Regions from separate parts of the Streptomyces sp. TS71-3 genome, predicted to be linked through region 2. Evidence: riboswitches for the same ligand, from Rfam matches in the RefSeq annotation. Region 2 holds a riboswitch; the other holds the start of a gene.

The links. A riboswitch is a leader RNA that binds a small molecule or an ion and turns the genes downstream of it on or off. The one in region 2 is predicted to bind cyclic di-AMP.
Positions count from the first base shown of each region.
Region 1: it holds a riboswitch for cyclic di-AMP, as region 2 does, so the genes downstream of both, Sm713_RS30140 (M23 family metallopeptidase) here and Sm713_RS36135 (LysM peptidoglycan-binding domain-containing M23 family metallopeptidase) in region 2, are expected to answer to the same signal.

Region 1 covers NZ_BNEL01000003.1:1,378,450-1,382,629, reverse strand. Annotated here, with positions in the region: gene Sm713_RS30150 (HPr family phosphocarrier protein) at 1-194, shown strand, start outside; gene Sm713_RS30145 (GntR family transcriptional regulator) at 771-1,433, opposite strand; gene Sm713_RS30140 (M23 family metallopeptidase) at 1,754-2,545, opposite strand; cyclic di-AMP (ydaO/yuaA leader) riboswitch at 2,558-2,714, opposite strand; gene Sm713_RS30135 (pitrilysin family protein) at 3,032-4,180, opposite strand, start outside.
Region 2 covers NZ_BNEL01000003.1:2,865,750-2,869,929, reverse strand. Annotated here, with positions in the region: gene Sm713_RS36145 (TetR/AcrR family transcriptional regulator) at 1-10, shown strand, start outside; gene Sm713_RS36140 (SGNH/GDSL hydrolase family protein) at 146-949, opposite strand; gene Sm713_RS36135 (LysM peptidoglycan-binding domain-containing M23 family metallopeptidase) at 1,239-2,066, opposite strand; cyclic di-AMP (ydaO/yuaA leader) riboswitch at 2,071-2,227, opposite strand; gene Sm713_RS36130 (tyrosine-protein phosphatase) at 2,713-3,510, shown strand; gene Sm713_RS36125 (helix-turn-helix domain-containing protein) at 3,802-4,180, shown strand, end outside.

The DNA.
Region 1 (4,180 bases), 1.5 Mb from region 2:
GCGTCCCGGTGAAAATCGCCAAGGGCGAGGGCGTTCCAGTCAACGCCGGGTCCATGCTCGCGGTGCTCGGCCTGGGGGCCCAGGGCGGCGACGAGGTCGTGCTGACCTCGGACGCCGAGGGCGCGGACGCGGCCCTGGACCGGCTGGCGAAGCTGGTGTCCGAGGGCCTGGAGGAGCTGCCCGAGACGGTCTGAGGGTCCACTGCGGCCGGGTGCCGAACCCGGCTGCGGCTCGCGGGGGTGCCCGCCCGTGCAGCCGGAACCCGAGGGCCGTCTCAGACCCGAGCGCCATCTCACGATGCCGCATCCGCCGGCCGTTGCCGTGCCGGCGGGTGCGGTTTTTGTGCGTTCGGGGCCGAGTGTTTCCGCGTGAGTCGGGCGCGTCCGTGTGAGACCGCCGGTTCCGCGTGGGACGGGCGGGTCCGTGTGAGACCGCCGGTTCCGCGTGAGAGCGGCGCTTCCGCGTTGGACCGGCGCTTCGGCATGAGACAGGTGCGCCGCGTGAGACACGTGCTTCCGCGTGAGCGGGTTTCACATTTTCCGGACACGTAAATGTCACGCGGCAATGCGCCGCATACGCGCCGGACGCGTGCCCGCATAATCCGGCAAGACGGTGCAGGAATTCCGGGGCGCGAAAAACGGAACCGGCACCGGATTTCGCGATACCGCACGCCTATGCACTGCCGGGCTCATGCTCGTATATGAATCACCGCCGACTCCGTTTTTACGGGGCGCCTGTTAAAAACGGTGCCCCGCCGCATGTACGGCGTGTTACGAAGCCCTCACGCGGTCGGGGCGCGCGGGTGTCCTGGGGAGGCGAAGGCGGTGGGCCGGGATGCCCCGTTCGTTGTGCAGCGCCGTCACCGACCGGGCACGCTCGGCGTCGCCGCGGGCCACGGCGTCGAGGATCGCGGCGTGCTCCGCCCAGCACTCCGTGGAGCGCTCGCTCACGTCGACGGTGTACATCCAGGCGACCTTGTGCCGGAGCTGGGTGAGCAGCGCGGTGAGGCCGGGGCTGCCCGAGGCCTGGGCGAGCGTCTCGTGGAACCAGCTCTCCAGTGACCGCAGGTCCTCGCCGTGACCACGCCTGACGCGGTCGTGCCCGAGGCGCACCAGGCCTCTGAGCACCTTCAGATGAGCCTGGGTGCGGCGCTGCGCGGCGCGCGCGGCGCCCATCGGCTCCAGGAGCAGGCGGATCTCCAGGAGGTCGGCGGCCTCCTGCTCGGTGGGCTCGGCGACGCAGGCGCCGGCGTGCCTGCGGGTGACTACGAAGCCCTCCGCCTCCAGGGTGCGCAGTGCCTCGCGCACAGGGATGCGCGAGACGCCGTAACGTCGCGCGAGGACCTCTTCGGTGAGCCGGCTGCCGCGCTCCAGCGCACCGGAGACGATGTCGTCCCGGATGGCCGTGCATACCGAGTGCGCGGGAATGCGCATGACCCGACCTCCGCCCTGATCCCGCGAAATCGCGGCCCGATGAAGCCTGCCCGCGACTCTATTGCAGGGAACCGCATTTACCGAAGGGGGCCGGAAATCCATGGATATTTTTTGGACTGCTGGACTGCTGGACTGCTGGACTGCTTGGGACCGCGCACCGGACACCGCTGGGTGCGGTGTCCGGTGGCCGAGTCCTCCGCGCCGGACGGTCGGGCATTCCCTTTTCGGCCGTTTCCTTCTTGGGGGTCAGACCCGGGGGCCGTCAGGCGCGTGAGTTCGCGGCGGGCCCGGCGCAGGGCCCGCGGACGGTGGACGTGGGATCAGACCTTGACGCCGTGGGAGCGGAGGTAGGCGACCGGGTCGATGTCGGAGCCGTAGTCCGGCGTGGTGCGGGCCTCGAAGTGCAGGTGGGGGCCCGTGGCGTTGCCGGTCGCCCCGGAGAGTGCGATCCGCTGCCCCGGGGCGACGCTCTGGCCGGCGGTGACGGCGATGGTGGAGAGGTGGCCGTACTGCGTGTACGTACCGTCGTGCATCCTGAGGACGATGTTGTTGCCGTAGGCGCCGCCCCAGCCGGCCTCGACGACGGTGCCCGTGCCCACGGCGTGCACGGGGGTGCCGGTCGCGGCGTGGAAGTCGATGCCCGTGTGGCTGCCGGACGACCACAGGGAGCCGCCCGTCCGGTAGCCGGTGGTGACGTACGAACCGATGATCGGGACGGTGTAGGCGACGCTCCTGCGCACGGCGGCACGGGCCGCCCGCATCTTGGCCGTGCGGCGCTTGACCGCACGGCGCTTGGCGGCCTCCGCCTTCCGCTTGGTCTCCACGGCCTTCCGTTCCGCCTTGAGCTCGGCGGTGCGGCGGGCGGCGGCCTCGTAGGCGGCATGCCGCTGGGCGGCCGCCTGGGCGCTGATCCGGTCGGCCGTCGCGGCGCCGGCCAGGACCCGGGTCAGACCGGCGCCCTCCGCCGGCCGCTGCGCGGCGGTTGCGGGTGTTGCGGTGAGGCCACCGATGACGCCGGTGGCGGCGAGTGCGGCGACGCCTGCCACGTACGCGGTGGAGCGTCCGAGGCGGCCGGTACGGCGGTGCTTCCCGGTAGTACGGGTGAACGCCATGAAGCGGCTGGTCCTTTCCCTCCTTCTCGCCTACCGGGTTAGCTGACGGGTTCGGAGCAGGAAGGTCTCCTACGGGCGCCCTCTCGGGAAGAGCGTCCGATTCACCCCGGGACATGTGGGTCCCCGGCTCCCCCGGCTCAGCCGCCGGGAGACTCGGCGATGGCTGTCCGGCACCGCGGGTGCGGCGCAGGTCCGACGGACAGCCGGACCGACGCTAAAGGGGACAACTCCAGACCAACAAACAGATCAACGCTTTTGTTGCGCATGCCACAGGGGCAGACCGGCCGACTTCCTGTCAATTCGAGCAGGGTACGGGTGAATTCGGGGCATTTGCCAGCCCCCGAGACGGGTGTGTGGTAAGCGCAGGGCGGTATGCAACGGGGCGAGGGCGGAGGGCGCCCCTCGGTTCGGGGCCGCCCGCAGGCGTACGGCAGGGCTCTCGGGCGCGAGCCCGTGGGGCCGTACGGCGCGGGCGGCCCTGCGACGTCAGCCGGAGACCACCGTGACCTCGCCGATCCCCAGTGCCCGCACGGGCTCCTCGATCCCCGAGGCGTCCCCGACGAGCACGGTCACGAGCCGGTCCACCGGGAACGCGCTGACGACGGCGGCCGTGGCCTCGACCGTCCCGGTGGCGGCGAACTGCTGGTACAGGTGGCCCTGGTAGTCGTCGGGGAGGTGCTGTTCCACCTGGTCGGCGAGCGTGCCGGCGACGGCGGCGGCGGTCTCGTACTTGAGCGGGGCCACCCCCACCAGGTTCTGCACGGCGACATCGCGCTCGTCGTCCGTGAGGCCGCCGGCGGTGAGGTCCCGCAGCACCTTCCACAGGTCGTCCAGGGCGGGGCCCGTGGAGGCCGTGTCGACCGAGCCGGAGATCGCCATCATGGCGGCGCCCGCGGATCCCTCGGGCGAGGACGGGGCGGACGAGCGCAGCACCTGGCTGAAGGCCCGCACGCCGTAGGTGTAGCCCTTCTCCTCGCGCAGCACGCGGTCGAGCCGGGAGGTGAGCGTGCCGCCCAGGCAGTAGGTGCCGAGCACCTGGGCGGGCCAGACGCGGTCGTGGCGGTCCGAGCCGATCCGGCCGATCAGCAGCTGCGTCTGCACCGCGCCCGGCCGGTCCACGATGACCACGCGGCCGCGGTCGTCCGCGGTGATCGGCGGCACCGGGCGGGAGGCGGCGGTGTCGCCGGTCCAGGCGCCCAGGGTGTCGGCCAGCACCGTGTCCAGGTCGGCGCCGGTGAGGTCGCCCACCACCACCGCGGTGGCCGTCGCCGGGCGCACGTGCTTCTCGTAGAAGGCGCGCACCGCCCCGGCGTCGATGGCGGCGACGGTCTCCTCGGAGCCCTGCCGGGGCCGCGACATGCGCGAGGTCGCCGGGAAGAGCTGCCGGGAGAGCTCCTTGGCGGCGCGGCGGGCGGGGTTCGCCATCTCGTGCGGAATCTCGTCCAGGCGGTTGCGCACCAGGCGCTCGATCTCGCTGTCGGCGAAGGCGGGCGCACGGAGGGCGTCGGCGAGCAGGCCGAGCCCCTTGGGCAGCCGGGAGGCGGGCACCTCCAGGGAGATCCGCACCCCCGGGTGGTCGGCGTGGGCGTCCAGGGTGGCTCCGCAGCGCTCCAGCTCGGCGGCGAAGTCCTCCGC
Region 2 (4,180 bases):
GACGGCCTGACGCCGCCGGCACCGGCCCCGCACACAGCGGTCACGCCCCTTCGGGGCCCCGGCGCTCCCAGGGCCCACCCCCTCCGTTCCGCCCCCTCGTTCCCAGGCCCGCGGGCCGCACCCCGGACCGTCGAGGAGTCCGCCATCAGATGAGCGGCAGCAGGTCCGGCCGCTTCGCCACGGCGTGGTCCCCGGAGGACCTCCCGCGCAGCCGGCGGCCTATCCACGGCACCATGTACTCGCGCGCCCAGGCGATGTCGTCCCGGCGCCGCTGGAGGACGGTGCGCGGGGGCTCAAGCGGCCAGGGGCGGTCCGGGTCGCCGGGCACGTCCAGGCCGAGGACCCGGCCGGCCCGCAGCGCCACCCGCTCGTGTCCCTCGGCCGACAGGTGCAGCCGGTCGGCGATCCAGGCCCGCCGGTCCTGCACGGACTTGAAGGACCACATGTCGAGGACGGGGCAGCCGTAGCGGTCGGCGATGGCGCGGACATGACCGTTGTAGGTGGCGACCTTGCCGCGCACCCGGCTCAGTACGGGAACGTCCCGGGTGTCGAAGCCGGTCGTCACCATGACCGTGCCGGCCGCCGAGGTGAGGTCCGCGACCGCCTTCTCGAAGCGCTCGGCGAGGGCGTCGGGGTCGGCGCCGGGGCGGATGAGGTCGTTGCCGCCCGCGGCGAGGGTGACCAGCTCCGGGCCCAGTTCCTTGGCCCTCGGGACCTGGTCCGCGATGATCTGGTCCAGGAGCTTGCCGCGTACGGCCAGGTTGGCGTAGCGGAAGTCGTGACCGGACGCGTGGTCGTTGAGCAGGACCGCCAGCCGGTCGGCCCAGCCGACGTAACGGCCGTCGGATCCCGGGTCCCCCACGCCCTCGGTGAAGCTGTCGCCGAGGGCCGCGTAGGAACGGATCGCAGGGATGCGGGGATTTCTGGAAGCTGTTGACTTGTCTGCCACGTCGCATCATCATCCCCCTCTCCCCTCGACCTACGCGAGCGTAACCAGGGGTCGACGCCAGGTGAGATGCGCCACCGTCGGCACTGGCGGGCGGGTCGGGCGGAGTTCGCCGGGGTGCGGTCCGGCGGGGCCCCGCAGCACCCCGGCAGCGCGCGAAGCAGGGGCCCACCGTCCCCTGGTGAGCCCCTGCTTCGGGAGTCCGCAGTCGTTTCAGGCCGCGGGACCGGGAGGCGCCCGGGCCTACCGGAGTCGAACACGGTCCCCTGGGCGTCCCCCGGGGACGCGCCGGTCAGACGTTGACGCCGTGCGAGCGCAGGTACGCCACCGGGTCGATGTCGGAGCCGTAGTCGGGAGTGGTGCGGATCTCGAAGTGCACGTGCGGGCCCGTGACGTTGCCCGTCGCGCCGGAGACGCCTATCTCCTGGCCTTCCTTGACGGTCTGCCCGGCCGTGACCTTGAGCGCCGACATGTGCGCGTACTGGGAGTACTTGCCGTCGCTGTGCTGGATCACGACCTGGTTGCCGTAGGCGCCGCCCCATCCGGCGGTGACCACGGTGCCGTCGGCCACCGCGTGGACCGGGGTGCCGGTGGGCACGATGAAGTCCTGACCCGTGTGGTAGCCGCTGGACCACATGCTGCCCGCCTGGTGCCAGGGGGTGCCGAGGGTGGCGCCGTCGACCGGCAGCGTGTAGCCGGAGCCGGAGGTCTGGGCAGCCGTGTCGGTCCCCTTCGCGGCGGAGGACTGTGCGGCCGAGGACGGCGAGGCCTTGGCCTTGGCCGCTCCGGCCGTGTGCTTGGCGCCCAGCACCAGCTTCTCGCCCGGGTGGATCAGGTCGGGATCGCTCCCGACGACCTTGCGGTTGAGGTGGTACAGGTGCTTCCAGCCGCCGCGGACGTGCTTCTTGTGGGCGATCTTGGCCAGCGTGTCGTGCGGCTTGACCGTGTACGTCGCGGCCGCGGCCTTCTTGCCGTCCGCCGGGTGGGAGGCGGTGGTCGCGTGCGCGCCCGTGGCCGCCATCAGGGGCAGGGCGAGTGCGGCACCACCGGTGCCGGCGACGGCCAGCTTCCGGGTGATCCGCTGTGACTTGGGACGACGGTGCTTACCCTTCGCGGGCATGGCGCATTCCTCTCCGGCGCCTGCGAGGTGAGCTGTCGGGTTCGAGCTGGAGATGCCCGGCCGCGGATGTCCCGTGGCTTCACCCCAAGCCGTTCCGGAGTCCGGACCGGCGTACTGCGTGCGGTTCCCCCGCTCCTGCCAGGCGTGGGTGGTGTGTGGGGCTCCGGGGCGGTGGCAGGACTCGGCGTCCGCCCGGAGTGAGCGCGACGCTAGGCGAAGCCGATTGACGATCACAAGCCGCTGTGCACCGCCATGGACCCCGTACGCAGGGATTTCCATGATCCATCGACGGCTTTCCGGTCACCCTCCGTCGTACGACGATCTTCGGCTCGATCCAACGCCGCTCGCCCGGAACGGAGTTGTCGCAGGCCCGAGCGCCACCCACCGTCACGACTATGATCCTGCTCACGGCCAGCCCGCCCAGGTAGCCGCATTCCAGGGCTACTTGGCCATAAACGGCCAATACGGTCAGATGCCGCATTACCGGTGGTCGGCGCATCCGCCGAGGACGACGTGTGGCCTCGACCTCGCCCGGCCGTGGCCGACGTTTCGCTCGCCGGGGGAAGATCGCCGCGGGGGCGGTGCCGTATCGTCGGCAGGGCCTCCGCCGGCAGTGGCGCCGGCGGTCCGACCGGGAGGAGCACCCGTGACGCAACAGGTCCCGTCCATCGAGCCTGAGCTCACCGGTGTGCGCAACTTCCGCGACGTGGGCGGCCTGCCGACCGCCGACGGCCGGCGCGTGCGGTACGGGCGCCTGTTCCGCAGCGGGCACCTCGCCCACGCCACCCAGGAGGACGCGCGCTACCTGTCCTCCCTGGGCCTGCACACGATCTTCGACTTCCGCAACGCCGCCGACCGCAAGCTCGAGGGCCCGGACGTCGAGCTGGACGGCGTGCGCAACGTGAACGTGCCGCTGACGGACCCGGCACAGGGCGCCGAGTTCTGGACGATGGTCCGCGAGGGCAGCCTGGACGATCTGCGGGGCCTGCTGGACGACGGCAAGGCCGCGCGGCGGATGATCGCGTCCTACCGGATCATCGTCCGCACCCGCACCGAGGAGCACGGGGCGATGCTGCGGGCGCTGGCCGGCGGCAGCGTGCCCGTGCTGATGCACTGCGCGGCGGGCAAGGACCGCGCCGGCATCTCCGTCGCGATCACCCTGCTGGCGCTGGGCGTGGAGCGGGACGCCATCGAGGCGGACTACCTCAAGTCGAACGCCACGCACCGCCGTTACAAGGTGCGCCGCAGCAGCTCCTCGCCGGACGCCATGTCGGCCGAGGTCATGGAACTCCTGTCGCCGCTGTTCGATGCCCGCACCGAGTACCTGGCCGCCGCGTTCGACGAGATCGAGCAGCAGTGGGGCGACGTCGAGGGCTACCTCGCGAACGGTCTGGGCCTCACTCCGGAACAGCGCGAGAGGCTCCGCGAGCAGCTGCGCGACTGAGCGGGGCGGCGGCGCGGCGGGGCCGCCGCCGCGGGACCACCGGCACGGGGGCTGCGGCGGGGCGGTGGCGGTGGCGACCGGGAACGTCCCCGGGGCGGAGCCCCTGCGGCGGAGCAGCGCTCTCGTGCCGGAACGGTGCTCCCATCGCGGACCGGCGCTTCCGAAGCGGATCGGCGCTCCCGAACCGGAATCGGCCCTCCCGCGCCGGAGGATCGCCGTCAAACTCCGAGACTTTTGCCTTAGAGGCAAAAAATTTGCCCCAGGGGCATCCCCTCTGGCTTCATCAAGAATATGAGCCCCGCCGACGAGACCATGCCCTCCGTGGCGGTGCGCCTGAGGGAGCTGCGCCGCCGAGCGGGGCTGACCCTGGAGGCCGCCGCCCGCGCGGCCGAACTCTCCCCCGCGCACCTGTCCCGGCTGGAGACCGGCCGGCGGCAGCCCTCGCTGCCCCTGCTGCTCACCCTCGCACGCGCCTACGCCACCACCGTCTCGGAACTGCTCGGCGAGACCGCCGCGGCGCCCGGCGCCGTCGTCCGCGCCGCCGACGCCGAACCGCGCCCCACCGGCGGCTGGACGTACTGGCAGGCGGGGTCACCCGGCAGGGGCATGCAGGCGCTGCGCGTGCTGATCCCGCACGGTTCGCAGAGCGACGTCGTCCGCGTGCACCCGG